DNA from 3 places in the Micromonospora sp. NPDC005174 genome. Region 1 is predicted to be linked to each of the others. Evidence: predicted binding sites of a transcription regulator. Region 1 holds the regulator's gene; each other region holds the start of a gene.
The links. Region 1 encodes HrcA, which represses chaperone genes, less so after heat shock. Its sites were predicted from a motif close to GGTTNGCACNCTCNNNNNGAGNGTGCNAACC; they were not measured.

Region 1 (3,276 bases):
ACACGGCAGTGCAGGTCGTCCCCCTTGCGGGAGTAGACGTCGTGCGGGCGCTCGTGGATCTCCACGTAGAGGTCGCCGGCGGTGCCACCGCCCGGGCCGACCTCACCCTGCTGGGCCAGCCGGATCCGCATGCCGTCCTCGACGCCGGCCGGGATCTTGACGGTCAGCGACCGGCGGGTGCGTACGCGACCGTCGCCGGCGCAGGTGGGGCAGGGGTGCGGGATGGTGGTGCCGTAGCCCTGGCAGACGGTGCACGGCCGGGCCGAGACCACCTGCCCGAGGAAGGTGCGCTGCACGGACTGCACCTCGCCGCGGCCACCGCACGCCTCGCAGGTCGCCAGGTGGGTGCCGGCCGCGGTGCCCGCGCCCGAGCAGGTGGTGCAGAGCACAGCGGTGTCGACGGTGATCGGGGCCTCGACGCCGAACGCCGTCTCGTGCAGGTCGAGTTCGAGGCGCAGGATCGCGTCGGCGCCCGGACGGGTCCGTGGACGCGGCCCACGGCCGGCGCCGCCTGCGGCACCACCGAAGAAGGCGTCCATGATGTCCTGGAAGCCGACGAACGGGCCGGCACCGCCCGGACCACCCGGGCCGCCCGCGCCCCCGCCTCCCGGGGCGAGCGGGTCGCCACCCAGGTCGACGATCTGCCGCTTCCGATCGTCCGAGAGGACCTCGTACGCGGCGTTGATGTCCTTGAACTTCTCCTGGGCCTCCGGGTCCGGATTGACGTCCGGGTGGAACTGGCGCGCCAGCTTGCGGTAGGCGCGCTTGATCTCGTCATCGGAGGCTTCCCGGCTGACACCGAGGATGCCGTAGTAGTCCCTGGCCACTGCGTTCCGTGTCCTCATGTTCGTCTCGCGTTGCGCCGACCGGCGGCCGCAGCCGGCCGTCGGCCCTGACTGGTCAGTTCTGGGCCAGCAGCTCGCCCACGTAGCGTGCCACGGCGCGCACCATGGCGATATTGCCGGGGTAGTCCATCCGGGTGGGCCCCAGCACCCCAAGGCCGCCCACGATGGTGGCCCCCGGGCCGTACCCGGTGCTGACCACCGAGGCGGCGCGCAGGTTGTCGAACTCGTTCTCGTCGCCGATCAGCACACGGGTCGTGCTGGGTTCGGTCTCGCCGATGAGCTTGAGGAGCACGACCTCTTCCTCCAGCGCCTCCAGGATCGGCCGCAGCGAACCCTGGAAGTCGAGCAGACCACCCCGGGTCAGGTTGGCGGTGCCGGCCAGGGCGATGCGTTCCTCGTGCCGCTCGACAAGCGTCTCCAGCAGGACGGTGGAGAGCGTGGTCATGGCGGGGCGCAGCTGCACCGGCGCCTCCTCGACCAGCGCCTGCACCAGGGGAGGCGTGTCCGACAGGCGCTCACCGGTGAGCTTCTCGTTGACCAGGCGACGCAGGTCGGTCACGTCCTCGGCGGGCACCGGCCCCGGCAGCTCCACCAGCCGCTGCTCCACCCGGCCGGTGTCGGCGATCATGACGAGCATCAGCCGGGTGGTGGAGATCGGCACCAGCTCCAGGTGTCGCACCGAGGAGCGGGCGAGGCTCGGGTACTGCACGACAGCCACCTGGCGGGTCAGCTGGGCGAGCAGCCGTACGGTGCGGTGGACCACGTCGTCGAGGTCGACGGCGCCGACGAGGAAGCGCTCGATGGCGCGCCGCTCGGCCGGGCTGAGTGGCTTGACCCGGGACAGCCGGTCGACGAAGAGCCGGTAGCCACGGTCGGTGGGCACCCGGCCGGCGCTGGTGTGCGGCTGCCGGATGTAGCCCTCCTCCTCCAGCACGGCCATGTCGTTGCGGACCGTCGCCGGGGAGACCCCGAGCTGGTGCCGCTCGACAAGCGCCTTGCTGCCGACCGGCTCCTGGGTCGAGACGTAGTCCTCGACGATGGCGCGGAGCACGGCGAGCTTCCGGTCGTCCAGACCCATCCTCCGCACCTCCTGTCGCACGTCGGCCTGCCGGCCCATCCGGGCCGACCGGCCGTCCTGGCACTCGACTGTAACGAGTGCCAGTCTACGTCGGTGCCCCCGCCGACGCGATGATCAAGGTCGTCGCCGTCCGTTCCGTCGGGCCGGCCCGACGGAGTCGCACTGGTGCGACATTGCCATCGGCACCTACCGTGACAACCATGACTGAACCACCTCGCCCTCCCGGCGCGGGAGACCCCGGCGGTTATCCGCCGGAGCCGACCTCCCCCGGCTCGTCCTACTCGGGCGAGCCGCCCACCGCACCACTGTCCGGGGCACCCGGCCCGGGCGGCTATCCCCCGGCCGGTGGCTATCCGCCGCCCACCGGTGACCAACCGCCGTCGGGCGGCTACCCTCCGCCGGGTGGCTACCCCCCACCGGGCGGTTACCCGCCGGGTGGCGCGACTGGCGGCTATCCGACGGGCGGCGCGTACGGCGGCCCCGGCGGCGGCTACGCCAACAACGAGGACAAGACCTGGGCCTTGGTCGCGCACTTCGGTGGCGCGGCCGGCATGATCATCAGCGGCGGCGTGCTCGGCTGGATCGCTCCGCTGGTGGCGTTGCTGGCCCGGGGCAACCAGTCCCCGACCGTCCGGGCGCACGCCGTGTCGGCGCTCAACTTCCAGCTCATCTGGTCGATCGTCGGCCTGGTCGGCTGGGTGCTGTCCTGCATCCTCATCGGCTTCATCGGCGTTGCGGCGGCCGTCGTCCTCGGGGCCGTGTTCGGCATCATCGCCGGCATCAAGGCCAACGAGGGCAGCCAGTACCGCTACCCGCTCTCGGCCAACCTCGTCAAGTGATCCGGGCCGGCCGCTCCCCCGGCCGGTCCCGGCACGTCAGGGCAGCAGGTCGCGCACGACGGCGTCGGCGAGCAGCCGGCCGCGCAGGGTGAGCACCGCGCGGCCGGCGGCGTACCTCCCGGCGTCCAGCAGGCCGTCGGCGAGGGCCCGCTCGGCGCCGGCCCGGCCGGCGGCGTGGAGCACTCCCAACGGCAGGCCGCTGGCGAGCCGCACCCGGAGCATCACGTCCTCCATGTGCGCCTCGTCGGCGGTGAGCACCTCGCGGGCCAGGCCGGGTGACGCGCCGGCCGCCAGCCGCTGGGCGTACGTCGTGGGGTGTTTCACGTTCCACCAGCGCACCCCGCCGACGTGGCTGTGCGCGCCCGGCCCGAGGCCCCACCAGTCGGCGCCGGTCCAGTAGAGCAGGTTGTGCCGGCACCGGGCCGCCTCGGTGCGCGCCCAGTTCGACACCTCGTACCAGGACAGGCCGGCCGCGTCGAGGGCGGCCTCGGCGGCCAGGTAGCGGTCCGCCGCC
Region 2 (3,276 bases), on a different contig from region 1:
CGCGCAGAGTGAGGGATGTGCACCGTGGCCCAGGGTTCCGTGAAGTGGTTCAACGCCGAGAAGGGCTACGGCTTCATCGCCGTGGACGGCGGTCAGGACGTGTTCGTCCACTTCTCTGCTATCGAGATGGACGGCTACAAGGCCCTCGACGACGGTCAGCGGGTGGAGTTCGAGATCGCCCAGGGCCAGAAGGGTCCGCAGGCGGAGCACGTCCGCGTCATCGGCTGACCGGTTCCCCGATCTACCCGCCGGTGGTTCGCCCCGATCGGCTGGCGAGTCGGGGCTGCGGCGCGGACGCCCGCCCTGGAAGATCGTGAACCGTTCCAGCCGATGCTGAGGAGGGTTCATGACCGACCAGACGCCGCCACCCGCCACGCCCTCCGGGCCGGGTGAGCCGGGCCCGTCCGACCCCAACCCGCCCGCCGAAGGCTCCGGCACGGCGCCCTCGTCCGGCGCGGCCCCGGGCACACCGCCCTCGCCCGGCGTCGCGATGCCACCCGTCGGCGTGCCGCCACAGGGCTGGAACCCCGCGACGGACGCCTGGGGGCAGCCCGTCGGTCCGCCGCCGGGCTGGGACCCCGCGCAGGGAGCCTGGGGTCAGCACGCCGGGCCGCCGCCGGGCTGGACCTCCCCTCCCGTCGGCGGCTACCCGCCGGGGGCCGGCCCCTACGGTGGACAGCCGTGGTATCCGGGGGCGCCGGTCGGCTGGTACCCGCCGGGTCACGGCCTCGACCCGAACGACCCCCTCATCACTCCGCCCGGTGCCGGCATCGGTGCCTGGTTCGAGCGGTTCTGGGGCGCGCTGCGCCGGGGCTGGCGGCAGTTGGTGCCGATCATGCTGCTCACGCAGGTGCTGCCGGCGGCGGTGCTCTCGGTCATCTCGTTCGGTGTGGACCCGTCGCCCGCCTGGGAGGCGCAGGCCGAGACGAACCCGAGCGGGCTTCCGGACAACTTCGCCACCGGCCTGTTGACCCTCGTCGTCGTGCTGGTCGGCGGCAGCCTGGTGATCGGCCTCGTGCAGGCGCTGGGCTGGGCCGCGGGTAGTTGGGTGATCACCCAGCAGGCGGCCGGCCGACCCGCCCGCCTCGACGCGGCGCTGCGGTACGGGCTGCGTCGGGCGCTCGGCGTGTGGGGCTGGACGCTGCTGGTCAGCCTGCTCATCGGCGTCGGAGTCTGTTTCTGCGTGCTGCCGGGCATCTACCTGGCGTTCGCGTTGAGCATGGCCGGGCCGGTCTACCTGTTCGAGCGGGACAACCCGATCGGCCGTTCGTTCCGGATGTTCCACGACCGGCTCGGGATGCTGCTCGGTCGGGTGGCCCTGGTGGGTGTCGCGGTGATCATCGGAACCATGGTTCCCGGGATCCTGGAGTCGGCCGGTACCGCCGCGTTCGGCGCGGATCCCTTCGCGTCCCCGGGTGCCGCGGTCGGGGTGGTGGCGGTCATCGGCCTCACGGCGGTGCTGGCCCTGCCGGCCCACCTCGTCCAGTTGGTCGGGCTGCTGATCACGTACGCCGAGCAACGTGCTCACGAAGGGCCCGTGAACGCGGCCACACTGGCCGCGGAACTCGGCTGACCGAGCTCATCGTGCTTGCACTCGGCAGGTGAGAGTGCTAAACAAGTCATTGGCACTCGCGTACCGTGAGTGCCAATGGTCGGGACGGTGGGGCCTGGTTGTGCCGGTGTGGAGACGCCGGGGCAGCACATGGCCGGTCGTCGCGGGCTATCCGGCCCGACCGGAGGACGTCGTCGTCGCCTGGTGGCGACGTCCCAAGGTGCGTAAACCAGGCGGCCCATCCGGGACACACACTCGGGTGGCCGTGAGTGTCCAGGAGGACAACGCCGTATGGCAAAGATGATCGCGTTCGACGAAGAGGCGCGCCGCGGCCTCGAGCGGGGCATGAACCAGCTCGCTGACGCCGTGAAGGTGACCCTCGGCCCCAAGGGCCGCAACGTCGTGCTCGAGAAGAAGTGGGGTGCCCCCACCATCACCAACGATGGTGTGAGCATCGCCAAGGAGATCGAGCTCGAGGACCCGTACGAGAAGATCGGCGCCGAGCTGGTCAAGGAGGTCGCCAAGAAGACCGACGACGTCGCCGGTGACGGCACGACGACGGCGACCGTCCTGGCCCAGGCCCTGGTTCGCGAGGGCCTGCGCAACGTGGCCGCCGGCGCCAACCCGATGGCCCTGAAGCGGGGCATCGAGGCTGCTGTCGCGAGCGTCTCGGAGGAGCTGTCCAAGCTCGCCAAGGACGTCGAGACCAAGGAGCAGATCGCCTCCACCGCCTCCATCTCCGCTGGTGACAGCAGCGTCGGCGAGATCATCGCCGAGGCGATGGACAAGGTCGGCAAGGAAGGCGTCATCACCGTCGAGGAGAGCAACACCTTCGGGCTGGAGCTGGAGCTCACCGAGGGTATGCGCTTCGACAAGGGCTACGTCTCGGCCTACTTCATGACCGACCCGGAGCGCATGGAGGCCGTCTTCGACGACCCCTACCTCCTGATCGTCAACAGCAAGATCTCGTCGGTCAAGGACCTGCTCCCGATCCTCGAGAAGATCATGCAGTCGGGCAAGCCGCTGCTGATCATCGCCGAGGACATCGAGGGCGAGGCTCTGGCCACCCTGGTCGTCAACAAGGTCCGGGGCACCTTCAAGTCGGTCGCCGTCAAGGCGCCGGGCTTCGGTGACCGCCGCAAGGCCATGCTTGCCGACATCGCCATCCTCACCGGTGGTCAGGTCATCAGCGAGGAGGTCGGCCTCAAGCTCGACGCCGTCGGCGTCGACATGCTGGGCCGCGCCCGCAAGGTCGTGGTGACCAAGGACGAGACCACCATCGTCGACGGTGCCGGTGACGCTGAGCAGATCCAGGGCCGGGTCAACCAGATCCGGGCCGAGATCGACAAGAGTGACTCCGACTACGACCGCGAGAAGCTGCAGGAGCGGCTGGCCAAGCTGGCCGGTGGCGTTGCGGTGATCAAGGTCGGCGCGGCCACCGAGGTCGAGCTCAAGGAGCGCAAGCACCGCATCGAGGACGCCGTTCGCAACGCGAAGGCGGCCGTCGAGGAGGGCATCGTCCCGGGTGGTGGCGTCGCGCTGGTGCAGGCCGGTAAGACCGCCTTCGACAAGCTGGACCTGGTGGGCGACGAGGCCACCGGTGCCAACATCGTCAAGGTCGCGCTGGACGCCCCGCTGCGGCAGATCGCCGTCAACGCCGGCCTCGAGGGCGGCGTCGTGGTGGAGAAGGTCCGCAACATCGAGGCGGGTCACGGTCTCAACGC
Region 3 (3,276 bases), on a different contig from region 1:
ATCGTGGTGTTCTCCTTGTCGACCACGACGCGCCGGGCGGTGCCGAGCACCTCCAGGCCGACCTGGTCGAGCTTGTAGCCCAGCTCCGGGGCGACCAGCTCGGCGCCCGTGGAGATCGCGATGTCCTGGAGCATCGCCTTGCGCCGGTCACCGAAGCCCGGGGCCTTGACCGCGCAGACCTTGAGGGTCTTGCGCAGCGAGTTGACCACCAGGGTGGAGAGCGCCTGGCCGTCCACGTCCTCGGCGATGATCAGCAGGGGCTTGCTGTTCTGCAGGATCTTCTCCAGCAGCGGCAGCAGCTCTTCGATCGCCGAGATCTTCTGGGTGGTGACCAGGATGTACGCGTCCTCAAGGACGGACTCCTGACCCTCCAGGTCGGTGACGAAGTTCGGCGAGATGAAGCCCTTGTCGAACTGGAGACCCTCGGTCACGTCCAGTTCGGTGGTGAGCATCGAGCCCTCCTCGACGGTGATGACACCGTCGCGGCCGACCCGCTCCATCGCCTCGGCGATCAGATCGCCGATCGTGGCGTCCTGCGCGGAGATCGTCGCCACGTTCGCGATCGACTCCTTGCTGGTGACCTCGGCGGCACGGCCGAGCAGCGCCTCGGAGACCTTGGCGGCCGCCGCGTCGATGCCCCGCTTGAGGCCGGCCGGGTTGGTCCCGGCGGTCACGTTGCGCAGACCCTCGCGAACCATCGCCTGGGCCAGCACGGTCGCGGTGGTGGTCCCGTCGCCGGCGACGTCGTTGGTCTTGGTCGCCACCTCCTTGACCAGCTGCGCGCCGAGGTTCTCGTACGGGTTGGTGAGCTCGATCTCCTTGGCGATGGTCACACCATCGTTGGTGATCGTCGGCGCACCGAATTTCTTGTCCAGGACGACGTTGCGCCCGCGCGGGCCGAGGGTGACCTTGACCACATCCGCGAGGGCGTTGACACCGTGCTCCAGCAGGTGCCGGGCGTCGTCCGAGAAGCTGAGGATCTTCGCCATGTATGTCCCTTCGAAGTGCCACTGCCCCGGCCCGGCGAGCCGGACCGGGGCAGTGGCACTGATCGGTTGCTTACTTCTCGATGACCGCGAGGACGTCGCGGGCGGAGAGCACCAGGTACTCCTCGCCGGCGTACTTGACCTCGGTGCCGCCGTACTTCGAGTAAAGGACGGTGTCGCCGACCTGCACGTCAACCGGAACCCGGTTGCCGTTGTCGTCGACGCGCCCCGGGCCCACAGCGAGGACAGTGCCCTCCTGCGGCTTCTCCTTGGCGGTGTCGGGGATCACGATGCCCGACGCCGTGGTGGTCTCAGCCTCGTTCGCCTGGACCACGATGCGGTCCTCGAGCGGCTTGATAGCAACCTTGGTCGCGGTAGTCACGGGCATACCCTCCTGGGGTACTACTGGTTCCGTTGCTGGTCGGCGGGGCCGACCAGCGTCAATCTGCCTCATGCCACCGGGCGGGACCGTCGTCGCGGGTGCCGGTCCGCCTGGCGTGCGCGCCCGGGTCGCGAGACCCGGAAGCTGGCACCCTCAGGGTGAGAGTGCTAATCGCAGGTTATTCCGTGGCTAGCACTCCGTCAAGGAGAGTGCCAGCGCGTCGCGCCCCGCCAGCGGTATTTTTACCCCGGCCGGGAGAATGGGTAGGTGGATCTCGATCAGCTGGCGGCACTACGTACCCCCGAGGGGTCGGCCGCCCTCGCGGCGGCGGCCGAACTGGCCGGCGGCGATCCACTGACCGCGGCGTCGGCGCTGCGCGCGACCGGGGTGCCGCCCACGCTGGCGGCGGCTGCACTCACCCAGGCCGAGCTTCGGCACCGTGCGGTGGGCAAGTTCGGCCCGGCCGCCGCCGGGATGTTCCTCACCCGCCCCGGCCTGGAACAGGCCACCCGCCGGGTGGTCGCCGACCGCCGCGCCGCCCGGCTGCGCGCGGCCGGCGTGCGGACCCTGGCCGATCTCGGGTGCGGCCTCGGCGCCGACGCCCTGGCCGCCGCCCGCGCCGGCATCCGGGTGTACGGGGTGGAGGCCGACCCGGTGACCGCCGAAATGGCCGCCGCCAACGCCGCAGCCGCGGGGGTGGCCGACCTGTTCACGGTCGAGTGCGGCGACGCGACCGCGTTCGACGTGTCGCGGGTGGATGGCGTCTTCTGCGACCCGGCCCGACGCGCCACCGGCACCGGCCGACGGATCTTCGATCCGCGCGCCTACTCGCCGCCGTGGGACTTCGTGACGGGGCTGGCCGAGCGGGTGCCGCGCACTGTGGTGAAGGTCGCGCCGGGCCTGGACCACGCGCTCATCCCGGCCGGCGCGGAGGCGGAGTGGGTCGGCGTCGACGGCGACCTGGTCGAGGCCGCCCTCTGGTGCGGCGAACTGGCCGAGGTGCCCCGCCGCGCCAGCGTGTACCGGCAGGAGATCCACCAGCTCACCGGCTCGGGCGACACGGAGGCCCCGGTCGGGCCGCCGCGCCGCTACCTGTACGACCCGGACCCGGCGGTGGTCCGTGCGCACCTCGTCGCCGAACTGGCCGACGAACTGGACGCCACCCTGGCCGACCCGAGCATCGCCTACCTGTACGCCGACCACCCCACCCGCACCCCGTACGCGCGCTGCCTGGAGATCACCGACGTGCTGCCCTTCTCGCTCAAGCGACTGCGGGCGTTGCTGCGGGAGCGCCGGGTGGGCCGGGTGGAGATCCTCAAACGAGGCTCGGCACTCACCCCGGAGCAACTGCGGCGGGATCTGCGGCTGGCCGGCGACCAGGCGGCGAGCCTGGTGCTCACCCGCATCGCCGGAGCGCCGACAGTGCTGATCGGCCGCCCTGTCGTCTAGGTTCGCCGCGCTCGCGGCACCGTTGCAGGCCCGCTGACCTGTCGTTACATCGCTCTTTTCGTGGGATGTTCGGCGAGTAACAGTCGCGTTGCTGAATTGTTATCGCTTCCAACCAACTTGGGACCTGCGCGGTCTTGTGGTGCCAGTGTGACGCGGAATACGTTGCCGGACACAACAAAACAACACCTCCCCCACCTCCGAAAGGACCCTGCACATGCGTAAGGGGATCCTCACCATCGCCGCCGTGGGCCTGCTCGCGACCGGCGGTTTGACCGCGTGCGGCGACGACGACTCCGGCTCCGACGCCGGCGGCTCCGCCAAGACCCCGAAGATCGGCGTGATCCTCCCGGACAGCAAGTCCTCGGCCCGCTGGGAGACCGCGGACCGTCGGTTCCTGGAGGAGGCGTTCAAGGCCGCTGGTGTCAAGTACGACATCCAGAACGCCCAGAACGACAAGAC

Region 2: a site for HrcA is predicted at 1,621-1,651, ahead of groL (chaperonin GroEL). Genes of this name have one in related genera too.
Region 3: a site for HrcA is predicted at 1,511-1,541, ahead of groES (co-chaperone GroES). Genes of this name have one in related genera too.

Annotation. Positions count from the first base shown of each region.
Region 1 is NZ_JBEXIJ010000024.1:21,242-24,517, reverse strand. It holds gene dnaJ (molecular chaperone DnaJ) at 1-827, opposite strand, end outside; gene hrcA (heat-inducible transcriptional repressor HrcA) at 901-1,923, opposite strand; gene ABZU91_RS23345 (DUF4870 domain-containing protein) at 2,124-2,762, shown strand; gene hemW (radical SAM family heme chaperone HemW) at 2,799-3,276, opposite strand, start outside.
Region 2 is NZ_JBEXIJ010000018.1:62,872-66,147, forward strand. It holds gene ABZU91_RS20410 (cold-shock protein) at 25-228, shown strand; gene ABZU91_RS20415 (hypothetical protein) at 347-1,573, shown strand; gene groL (chaperonin GroEL) at 1,844-3,276, shown strand, end outside.
Region 3 is NZ_JBEXIJ010000037.1:8,314-11,589, reverse strand. It holds gene groL (chaperonin GroEL) at 1-989, opposite strand, end outside; gene groES (co-chaperone GroES) at 1,060-1,374, opposite strand; gene ABZU91_RS28575 (methyltransferase domain-containing protein) at 1,636-2,817, shown strand; gene ABZU91_RS28570 (substrate-binding domain-containing protein) at 3,032-3,276, shown strand, end outside.